One region of the Bradyrhizobium sp. WBAH42 genome, then DNA from elsewhere that is predicted to be linked to it. Evidence: predicted binding sites of a transcription regulator. Region 1 holds the regulator's gene; the other holds the start of a gene.
What was found. The regulator LexA, encoded in region 1, represses DNA repair genes until DNA is damaged. The targets are predictions, from matches to a motif close to TGTTCNNNNTGTGTTCNG.
Positions count from the first base shown of each region.

Region 1 (5,714 bases):
AGAGGAAAAGTAGGGCGCTCCGTCGCCCGTTCCCGATCTGTACCGCTATTCGCGCAGCCGCACGGTCCGGTAGCCTCCGCACCCGTCGCGTATCGCAAGGTGCAGGGGAATGGCGGAGCCGGGGCGGCCAGGACGCTCCCAGGGAGTTGCCGGGACGTGGCCGGTCGGCCGCGCCGCCCCGGCCGGCGGCTTTGCGCCGGCGGGGTTTGGCATCTGGCCGGCCATCGTCGAAATGCTGCGCCAGTGGGCGCGCGCCGAGGCCGGGCCAGGCCGGCTGTTGCCGTGGGTGCCCGTCGCCTTTGGCGGCGGCATTGCGCTTTATTTCGCCGCCGATCATGAGCCGGTGCTGTGGGTGGTTGCCGCGACGGCCATCGCGCTGATGCTCGGCGCGGTGTTGCTCCGGCGGAGCCGGCTGTTTGCGCCTGCGATCATGATCGCGGCGGTCGCCGCCGGATTTGCCATGGCGACCTGGAAGACGGCGCGCGTCGCCCATCCCGTGCTCGCCAAGCCGCTTTATTCGGTGTCGCTGTCGGGCTTCGTGGAAGCGCGCGACATTCGCGAGCGTACCGATCGCTTCGTGCTGCGCGTCAGCGCGATGGAGGCGCAGCGCGGCGACGTCAAGCTCGAGCGCGTCCGCCTCTCGGTGCGCAAGGGCACGGCGCCCGAAGTCGGCAGCTTCGTGCAATTGAAGGCGCGGCTGCTGCCGCCGATCTCGCCGGTGCGGCCCGGCAGCTATGATTTCTCGCGCGACATGTTCTTCCAGAGCATCGGTGCCTCCGGCTTCGTAATGGGCGCGATCACGGCGTCCAGGCCGCCGGATGCCGGCGGCCTGCGGCTGCGCTATGCCGCCTTCATGCAGGGCCTGCGCGATGCGATCGACGCGCGCATCCGCGCAACGCTCGAAGGCGACAACCGGGCGATCGCAACGGCGCTGCTCACGGGGCGGCGCGATGCGATCACCGCGCCGGTCAACGATGCCATGTTCGTCTCGGGGCTCGGCCATGTGCTGTCGATCTCCGGCTACCACATGGCGGTCGTCGCCGGCGTCGTCTTCTTCGCGGTGCGCGCGCTGCTGGCCTTGATCCCGGGGCTGGCGGCCGGCTTTGCCATCAAGAAATGGTCGGCGGCCGCTGCGCTGGTCGCGGCGGCGTTCTACCTGTTGCTGTCGGGCGCGGAAGTCGCGACGCAACGATCGTTCTTCATGACGGCAGTGGTGTTGATCGCCGTCATGGTCGATCGCCGCGCCATCACCTTCCGCACGCTGGCGGTGGCGGCGCTGATCGTGCTCGCGGTCGCGCCGGAGGCGCTGGTGCATCCGAGCTTCCAGATGTCGTTTGCGGCAACGCTCGGGCTGGTCGCGCTGGTGCAGATCGGCATGCCGAACCTGCTCGCCTCACCCGATCATTCCGCGACGGCGCGGATCGCGCTGTGGGGCGGCCGCGAGATCGCGATGCTGTTCCTGGCCTCGCTGATCGCGGGGCTCGCGACCACGCCATATGCCGCCTTCCACTTCCATCGCGTGACGCCATACGGCGTCATCGCCAATCTCGGCGCCATGCCGGTGGTGTCGGCGCTGGTGATGCCGGCCGGGCTGCTCGGACTGCTCGCAGCGCCTTTCGGGCTCGACGGCGTGTTCTGGTGGTTGATGGGAATCGGCATCGAGTGGATGGTCCTGGTCGCGCGCTGGGTGGCGGCCCTGCCGGGCGCCGTCGGCCGCATTCCGGCGTTCGGGATCGCGCCGCTGATCGCGGCGAGCCTCGGGCTCATCGTGATGGGCCTGTTGCGCACGCCCTTGCGCTGGTCCGGCGCCCTGGTGCTGCTGGCGGCGATCCTCTGGGGGCTGTCGGTGCGCCAGCCTGATGTCCTGATTGCCGGGGATGGTGCGAGCGTCGCGGTCCGGGGCGCGGATGGGCGCTTGCAAGTGATCCGCGCCAGCAAGGACAGCTTCCTGCTGAAGGAGTGGCTGGCCGCCGATGCCGATCCGCGTGATGCCGGCAACGCCTCGTTGGCGAGCAGCGCGTCATGTGACGAGTCCGGTTGCGTGGCGCCGCTCGCGGACGGACGGCTGATCGCGTTGGCGACGCGCATCGACGCGCTGGCCGATGATTGCAGCCGCGCCGCGCTGGTGGTGACGGCGCGGCCCGCGCCGCCCGACTGCGCGGCGATGGTCGTCGATCGGGCGCGTCTTGCCAGTCAGGGCGCGCTGGCTCTGACGCGAAGCGGAGAGGGTTTTTCGGTGCAGGCGGTGAGGGCGAGAGGGGCAAGCCGTCCTTGGCTGCCGGCCGGCGCCGGCGAGGGGGATTTCGACGGCAGCCTCGTGCCGAAGACGGCCGTGCCTCGCAACCGGGACGCAACGCCATCGGAGGCCGACTTGCAGGCCGACGATTGAAGATCGATGCGGGGAAAATCGGTCCGACGGGATCCCGCAGGACGCAAACCATACCATCTCGCCGGCCGCGGCCGGCGATGGCATTTGAATTTGGCCCTCGACTTTTCGGTCGGGGCCGACGGCGTCAGCCGATCGGCAGGCGCGTGATCGTGGGCCGCGTGTCGGCGACGATCTGCGGCTTGTGCTCGCGCTCGATGGCTTGCTGCGTCACCGGCAATTGCAGCACGGTCGCGCGCTGGCCTTCGACGAGCTGCGTCACCAGCACGTACTTGCCGTCCGGAAATTCGATCGCGTCATGATGGCGATCGGGAATGTGCGGGTCGATCTTGCCGAACTTGCCGACGCGGGAGTTGACGGTTCGCGTCCAGATCCAGCGGTTGTCATAGCGGACGTTATCGGCGAAAGCGAGCTCCGTTCCCGGCAGCAGACAGACCGCGACGGAGAGATCGGCTTCGGAGGCGAAGCCGCGCGTCGAGGTGCCGCGGAAGGTTGTCGTGACGATCGTCTCGCCAACTTCGGCGGGGCGCGTCGCGACGGCATGCAGGCTATAGTCACACATCGGGTGCTCCTCATACTGGGATAGCGACCCGCGTCTCTTTCGAGGCGCAGGCCTCTATCAGAGTGGAAGCCTCCAACGCTCTGCTCGGTTATGGGCAAATCTGCGGCTCGCATCCGCAGCACGCGATCACATTATCTTTCCCGGATTCGATAGGAACAAACCTCGCGTCCTTGCATTTGGCCCGCACTATCGGCGCTGTCGGCACAACTCTACCGGCGGAGCGAAATGGCCGCGTGTCCGCATGGGCGAGTGTCGCGCGGGAAGAGGCGCCGAACAGTCAGCGCAGAACCAGAAAGACCATCCAGCCGGAGCGGACAAGTATCCGCTCCAATCTTGGATCGACGATCGAAGCGCGCGTAGCGCTTACTTCCGGTATCAGTACTTCCGGTAAAGCCCGATCAGCTTGCCCTGGATCTTCACGCGGTTCGGCGGAAGAATGCGGACCTCGTAGGCGGCATTGGCGGGCTCGAGCGCGATCGAGGCGCCGCGGCGGCGGAAGCGCTTGAGCGTGGCCTCCTCGTCGTCGATCAGCGCCACCACGATGTCGCCGGTATTGGCGGTCTCGTTGCGCTGGATCAGCGCCATGTCGCCGTCGAGGATGCCGGCCTCGACCATCGAATCGCCGCGCACCTCGAGCGCGTAGTGCTCGCCGGAGCCGAGCATGTCCGGCGGGACGCTGATGGTGTGGCTGCGGGTCTGCAGCGCCTCGATCGGCGTGCCGGCCGCGATGCGGCCCATCACGGGCACCGCGACGGGGCGCTCGCCCTCATCCGCGGGCGGGCTGGAGCTCGCGCGCACCTTGCCGAGATTGCCCTCGATGACGCTCGGGGTGAAGCCGCGGCGATTGCCGGCTGCGGCCTGGAGCTCGGGCAGCTTGATCACCTCGATGGCACGGGCGCGGTTGGGCAGGCGGCGAATGAAGCCGCGCTCCTCGAGCGCAGTGATCAGGCGATGAATGCCTGACTTCGAGCGCAGGTCGAGCGCATCCTTCATCTCGTCGAAGGACGGCGGCACGCCGCTTTCCTTCAGACGTTCGCTGATGAACCGCAGAAGCTCGTATTGTTTGCGCGTCAACATCTCGACCAAAGTCCCCCGGTTGATGTCGTTCGATTCCGAGACGATGAAGTCGGCAATAAGCCGCTACATCCTCGAAACAAATCATGAACGGACACTATATGTTCGATATGTGTTCCGCAACTGCTTAATTTATGGTGAACGAGGCCGAACTCGCGGAATGCGTGCGGCCGGGCAGCTCAGACGGGCAGCCGCAGCACCTCGCAAGGTGTGCCGGCCTCGGCCTTCGGCGCGAACGGTGCGCGCACGAGAAGTACCTGTGCCGCAGAGAGATTCGCAAGCAGGGAGGAGTCCTGATGGCTGACGGGAAGGGCGACGCGCGTGCCGTCGTCGCGTACCTCCAGCCGCGCACGCAGATAATCCTCGCGCTGGTCGTTGGCGCCGAGATCGCGGCCCAGCACGGCGCGCTCGCGCTGATGATGAATCACAGAACCGCCCGACAGGGCCCGAATCAAGGGCACCATGAACAGGAAGGCGCACACGTATGACGACACGGGATTGCCGGGCAGGCCGATCACGCGCATCGCGCCGAGGCGACCATGCATCATCGGCTTGCCGGGCCGGATCGCGATCTTCCAGAACGCAATCTCGATGCCTTCGCCCTTGAGCGCCTGCTGGACCAGATCGTGGTCGCCGACCGACGCACCGCCGGTCGTGACCAGGATGTCGGCGCCGCTCTCGCGTGCGCGGCGGATGCCGGCGGACGTGGACTCCAGCGTATCGGCGGCAATTCCGAGGTCGATGGTCTCGGCGCCCTCGCTGCGGGCAAGGGCGTGCAGGGCATAGCCATTGGAATAGACGATCTGACCGGGACCAGGCGCGGTGCCCGGCATGACCAGCTCGTCGCCGGTGGCGAGAATCGCGACCCTCGGGCGGCGGATAACGGCGAGATGAGGATGATTCATTCCGGCGGCGAGGGCGAGATCGCGCTCGGTGAGACGGATTCCCTTGCGCAGCAGCACGTCGCCTTCGCGGAAGTCGATGCCCGCAGGGCGGATGTGCCGGCCACAAATTGCGGCTTCCTTGATCGTGACATGCGTGCCGTCGGCAATTGTGTCCTCCTGGATCACGACGGCATCGGCGCCGTCGGGAACGACGCCGCCGGTGAAGATCCGCACGGCTTCGCCGGGGCCGACCCTTCCCGCGAACGGCCGACCCGCCGCGACCTCACCGACGACGGTCAGCCTGGTCTCGATGGCCGCGTCGGACGCGCGCACGGCATAGCCGTCCATCGCCGACATCGCCTCCGGCGGCTGCGTACGCCGCGCCGCGACATCGTGCGCGAGCACACGATGGTGGGCCTCGTCGAGGCGAACCATCTCTTCAGCCAGCGGCTCGGCGCCGGTCAGCACCGCGGCGAGCGCGTCAGAAACCGGCATCAGGGCCACGGGCGAACTCCGCAACAAATCAGGACTCGGTCGGCAAGTTCTAGCTGAGCGGAGGGACTGAAGCAAAAAGGCCTCCCTGGCCAGCAAGAAGCCACACTTCCTTTCGGTCTCGGGTCGGCTTATCTTCTGTCCATGACAAAACTGCTCGAAAAGGCGCTCAAGGCCGTGCGGCAGCTTCCTGCGGATAGCCAGGACGAGATCGCGCGCGCCATGTTGGCTTTGAGCGACGGCGGAGAGGAGGCTGAGGAAATGGATCCCGGCCACCTTGCGGCGGTCCTCGAGGGGCTCACACAAGCGAACCTCC
Region 1 covers NZ_CP036533.1:5,460,706-5,466,419, reverse strand. Annotated here, with positions in the region: gene DCG74_RS25595 (DUF2171 domain-containing protein) at 1-13, shown strand, start outside; gene DCG74_RS25590 (ComEC/Rec2 family competence protein) at 110-2,389, shown strand; gene DCG74_RS25585 (hypothetical protein) at 2,514-2,948, opposite strand; gene lexA (transcriptional repressor LexA) at 3,324-4,025, opposite strand; gene glp (gephyrin-like molybdotransferase Glp) at 4,202-5,410, opposite strand; gene DCG74_RS25570 (hypothetical protein) at 5,543-5,714, shown strand, end outside.

Region 2 (5,714 bases), 3.8 Mb from region 1:
CCGTCGCGCGCCATCGTCCAGCGGCCCTATCGCCCTGACGATCCCGGGCTGCTGCCGACCATCCGCCTCAGCTATTCGAAGATCACCGCGGTCGCCGGCCCCTGCGGGCTGTGGCCGGAAGACGTCGGCCCCAACATCCTCGATCCCGGCTACAACGAGAACCGGCCCTATTTCAATCTGGGCTGCGCCAGCCAGCGCAATCTCGCCGCGATGATCGACAACCCGGCCGACCTCGAGCAGCCGCGCGCCGAGACGCCCGCCTATACCGCACGGCGCGACATCGCGTTCGAGCGCTATCGCAAGGGCACGACGACGACGACCACCTATCCCGAATCCGACAAGGCCAAACTCAGCGACACCGGCAGATGACAGCCATCCACAACGAAGACGCGGACGATCCGCAGCATCCCGAGGAACATATCGCGCCGGTTCCTCGCATTTCGGTGCAAGCCTTTTGCGAGACCGAGCAGACGCTCAACGCGGTGACGGCGGCTGGCCAGGACCGCCGGCTCGCCAAGGCCCACCTCAGCGCCAAGGACGGCGGCATTGCCGCGGCGATCGAAGCCTATGAATCGATGCCGACGCCGAACGTGATCGTCATCGAGTCCGACGGCACGCGCGACATCCTCGAGGGACTGGACGATCTCGCCGGCGTCTGCGATCCCGGCACCCGCGTCGTCGTGATCGGCAGCCCCAGCGACACCGCGCCCTATCGCGAGCTGGTGCGCCGCGGCGTCAACGACTACGTGGTCGGACCGGTCGAGACGCTCGACGTGGTCCGCTCGATCTGCAGCCTGTTCTCGGCCTCCGAGGCCATCATCACCGGCCGCGTCATCGCGGTGGTCGGCGCCAAGGGCGGCGTCGGCGCGTCCACGGTTGCGCATAATCTGGCCTGGACCATCGCCCGCGACCTCTCGCTCGATTCCGTCGTGATCGATCTCGACCTCGCCTTCGGCACCGCGGGCCTCGACTACAACCAGGATCCGGTGCAAGGCATCGCCAATGCGGTGCTGTCGCAGGACCGGCCGGACACGGCGCTGATGGAGCGCCTCCTCGCCAAATGCACCGATCGCCTCAGCCTGTTGGCGGCGCCCGCCACGCTCGACCGCGTCTACGATTTCGGTGCCGAAGCTTTTGACGCGGTGTTCGACACGCTGCGCATGACGACGCCCTGCATCGTGCTCGACGTTCCCCATCAATGGTCCGGCTGGACCCGCCGCGCGCTGGTGAACGCCGACGACATCGTGATCGTGGCCGAGCCCGATCTCGCCAATCTGCGCAACACCAAGAACATGCTGAGCGTCCTGAAGGCGGCGCGACCGAACGACCGGCCGCCGCTGTATTGCATCAATCAGGTCGGCATGCCCAAGCGCGCGGAGATCGAGGTCAAGGCCTTCGCCAAGACCATGGAGAGCCAGCCGATCGCGGTGATCCCATTCGATTCGAAACTGTTCTCGACCGCGGCCAATAATGGCCAGATGATCGCGGAGGTCTCCAGGAGCCACCGCACCACCGTTCTGTTCCAGAACATGGCGAACCGCCTCGCCGGCCGCGGCGAGGTGAAGAAGCCGAAGCGCTCGCTGCTCGAGCCGCTTTTGAAGAAGCTGAAGGGCAAGTCGGGACGGAGCTCGGCTCCGCATCGCAAGGCGTCGTAGGCGCAGCTTAATTGAGCATGATCTTTTCGGAAAACCGCTTCACACTTTTCCGGATCATGCTCTAGGGCGGATTACCTGTCCGCCCGCTGCTGCTTCTTCGCCAGCAGCTGCTTGAGCGCCGCGACCTTGGCCGCGGCCTGGTCCGGCGGCAAATCTGCCTTCACGAGGATTTCGGCCTCGGCCTCGCGACCCTGCAATCCCAGCACGAGCGCCAGATTGGCGCGGACCCGCGCATCGTTCTGATTGCGCTGATAGGCGCGGCCGAGCACCTGTTCGGCCTTCGACAGGTTGTTTTGCAACATATAGGACAGGCCGAGATTGGACAGCACGGTCGGCTCGTTCGGCACGATCTTCAACGCCGCGGCGTAATATTGCTGCGCTTCCTCGTTGCGGCCGAGCTGATCGAGCACAGCGCCCTGCGCCGACAGGATGCGCCAATCGGGATCCTCAGGGCTATGCGCCCGGCCGAGGACGTCGAAGGCCTGCTGGAAATTGCCGTTGTCGGCGAGCGCGCGGCCATAGCCGGCGAGCAGCGCCTTGTTGCCGGGATGAGCGAGCACGGCCTGCTCGAGCACCGCGACCGCCTGCGCACGCTGGCCGCTGTCGCGCAGCGCCTTGCCGTATTCGATGGCAATTGCGGGATCGCCGGGCTTGGCGCGATAGCGCTCGCGAAGTGCGTCCATCTCCGGCCTGGCGTCGGCCCTGGTGTCAGACTTGGCGCCGTCCTTGGCGGCGGACTCCTTCTTGCCGCCGAGCGCGCCGGTGACGTCCTCGATGCCGGTGGTCTGACAGCCGCCGAGGGCAAGGATCAGGACGGCAGAACACAGATATCTCGCCGGGGGAAAAGCGAGGGACGAACGCTTGGACATACTCTGATCACTCGGCAACTGATCAGAGATGCTTACCGATTAACGCTAAAGTCCCGTTAAGGAGGCAGGCCTGTCGAGGTTCAGTCGACGAATTCGGCACCGAATTCGCAGCCGATGCGCCAGCGCAGGCGGCATTGGCGGGAATAATCGGGCGCGAAGATGATGGTGAATTGCGGCGGCACTTCCAAAAATTCCGCCACCACCTTCACGCCGCCATCCGAAATGTCCGTGATCGTGCAATCCCGCGGCAGCGAGCCCGCGCCAAAATGGATCTTTGCGAGACGGCTGCACACCCGACGTTCGCTTCTCCGGCGATTTGCAAGCATTTACTTTTCACCCGTTAGACCACGGCCCATCCCGCAGGCCTAGGAGTAGCGGACATTCGTTGGAATGTGCTGAGGAGAGCGACTCGCATTCGAGACGTAGTTTCCGCGGCGCGTTTACGCCCGGTTAGGACTTGACCGGGCGCCAGCGGATTGTTCCCGTATTGTTCTTGCAGAGATGGCCGCGCTCTGCTACCCCTAATTGCAGGACAGGGCAGGCTGGTTCGGCATGGTTCAGCGGGTTTCCACCGTCGCCTTTGAGGGGATCGAGGCCCGCGCGGTCGACGTGCAGGTGCAGGTCGCGCCTGGCCTGCCGGCCTTCGCCATCGTCGGCCTGCCGGACAAGGCGGTGTCGGAGGCGCGCGAGCGGGTGCGCTCGGCGCTGATCGCCTCGGGGCTGGCGCTGCCGGCGCGGCGGATCATCGTCAATCTGGCCCCGGCCGACCTGCCCAAGGAGGGCAGCCATTACGACCTCCCGATCGCGCTCGGGCTGATGGCGGCGATCGGTGCGATCCCGCCGGACGCGCTGACCGGCTTCACCGTGCTCGGCGAGCTCGGCCTCGACGGCTCGATCGCACCGGTGGCCGGCGTCCTTCCCGCCGCGATCGGCGCCAATATGCGCGAGGAAGGGCTGATCTGCCCGGCGTCCTGCGGCTCCGAAGCGGCGTGGGCGAGCCCGGACATCCAGATCATTGCGGCGAGTTCGCTGATCCAGATCGCCAACCATTTCAAGGGCACGCAGGTGCTGTCGCGGCCGACGCCGAAGGTGCACGAGCCCGCCGCCTCGACGCTCGACCTGCGCGACATCAAGGGCCAGGAAAGCGCCAAGCGCGCGCTCGAGATCGCGGCCGCCGGCGGACATCATCTGCTCATGATCGGCGCGCCGGGCGCGGGCAAATCGATGCTGGCGGCGCGCCTGCCCTCGATCCTGCCGCCGCTGTCGCCAAGCGAGCTGCTCGAGGTCTCGATGATTGCCTCCGTTGCCGGCGAGATCGAAGGCGGCGCGCTGACAGCACGGCGCCCGTTCCGCTCGCCGCATCATTCCGCCAGCATGGCCGCCCTCACCGGCGGCGGCGCGCGCGCCAAGCCCGGCGAGATCTCGCTGGCGCATCAAGGCGTGCTGTTCCTCGACGAATTGCCGGAGTTCGATCCGCGCGTGCTGGATTCGCTGCGCCAGCCGCTGGAGAACGGCGAGGTCGCGGTGTCGCGGGCCAATCACCGCGTCACCTACCCTGCCCGCTTCATGCTGGTCGCGGCGATGAATCCCTGCCGCTGCGGCAATGCGTTCGAGCCCGGCTATGCCTGCAAGCGCGGCCGCATCGACCGCTGCTCCGCCGATTACCAGGCGCGCATCTCCGGTCCCCTGATGGACCGCATCGATCTGCGCATCGAAGTGCCGGCGGTGACCGCCGCCGACCTGATCCTGCCGCCGCCGGCGGAAGGATCGGCCGAGGTCGCTGCCCGCGTGGCGGCGGCGCGCGACATCCAGCTGGCGCGCTATGCGAACGCAGGCCTGCCCCATGTCCGCACCAATGCCGAGGCCCCCGCTTCCGTGCTGGAGGAGATCGCAAAGCCGGACGCGCAGGGTCAGAAACTGCTGCGCGACGCCGCCGAGACGATGCGGCTGTCGGCGCGCGGCTATCACCGCGTGCTGCGCGTGGCGCGCACGCTGGCCGACCTCGATCATGCCGACAAGATCGGCCGGCTGCACCTTGCCGAAGCGCTGTCCTACCGCGCACTCGCGGAGGATGTGCGCCAGCTGGCGTAAGCGCCCTCGCATCAACCCGGCGGTAACGACTTTCCTTTACGCTCTGCAAACCATAAGGCCCGACGCGTTTCGACTGTGAGTTTCCCTGGGCCCGGCGAGTAGAGCGTCATGTTGCGTTTCAAGTTCCTGGCCTCGGCTGTTCCCCTGCTCGCGGCTGCGGTCTTCGCCCGCGCCGAGATCGGTTCGGTGTCGCATCCCTGCATCGCGCTGGGCGACACATCGGTCGAGCTCACCTCGCTGTTCTGGACCGCCGGCGTGCATGTCGCCTTCACCGACGATCCCGCGCGGGCCACGGTGCGGGTGCAGATCACCGACGATGCCGACGCGGCGGATTTTGCCGTGGTCGACGACGGCCTCGGCTCCGAGCCGGACTCCTGCCAGGCTGGTCCCTCGACGCGCCTCGTCTCGATCGCAGCGCAGCCGGTCGACGGCGGCCAGGTGGTCTATCTCTCCAGCGAAGGACCGGCGGATTACCGCATCTTTGTGCGCTCGAAGACGTTCTCGCCGCGCGAGGCGGCAGCGCTGATCGTCGGCGCGCGCGGCGGCCATGGCCGCTTCCAGGCGGCTTCGCTTTAAATTTTTTGAGCATGATCTCCGCGCAAACGTGTTCCGCGTTTGTCGCGAGGGAAAACCGCTACACACTTTTCGCTAACGCGGCCCTTCGGGTCCGGATCATGCTCTGACCCGTTAACACCTCGTCAACCCTGTTCGGAGGCATCGCCACAGCCGCAAGCTGTTCGCAAGGTCGGCGGGCCATCGTCGCATGCGGCGGCGGGTTTCAGGCAAGGGTCGGTTGCCAAGGGTCGGTTGTGATGGGTCGGACGTTCCGGATCAAGGTGCGCATGCGTCGCTTCAGGCGGCAGCATCCGAGGCTCGCCTTCGCGATCCGTTCCTTCATGATCTTCTCGGCGACGTTCGGCGGCGCCTATGGTTTCGTCTCCGGCAGCCGGTCCGAGAATTCCGGCTACGATCCCCATACCTTTGCGATCGGCGCCAGCTTCCTGTTCGCGCTCGCCTGTCTCGGCCTTGCAACGCTGAGCATGCGCCTGCGCTTCGTCAATAAGCGGCTGCGGACGCTCGCCGCCCACAACGAAGCGTT
Region 2 covers NZ_CP036533.1:1,015,891-1,021,604, forward strand. Annotated here, with positions in the region: gene DCG74_RS04795 (CpaD family pilus assembly protein) at 1-369, shown strand, start outside; gene DCG74_RS04800 (AAA family ATPase) at 366-1,655, shown strand; gene DCG74_RS04805 (tetratricopeptide repeat protein) at 1,727-2,524, opposite strand; gene DCG74_RS04810 (PilZ domain-containing protein) at 2,605-2,850, opposite strand; gene DCG74_RS04815 (YifB family Mg chelatase-like AAA ATPase) at 3,077-4,615, shown strand; gene DCG74_RS04820 (hypothetical protein) at 4,724-5,191, shown strand; gene DCG74_RS04825 (PAS domain-containing hybrid sensor histidine kinase/response regulator) at 5,428-5,714, shown strand, end outside.
Region 2: a site for LexA is predicted at 3,002-3,019, ahead of DCG74_RS04815 (YifB family Mg chelatase-like AAA ATPase). Genes of this name have one in related genera too.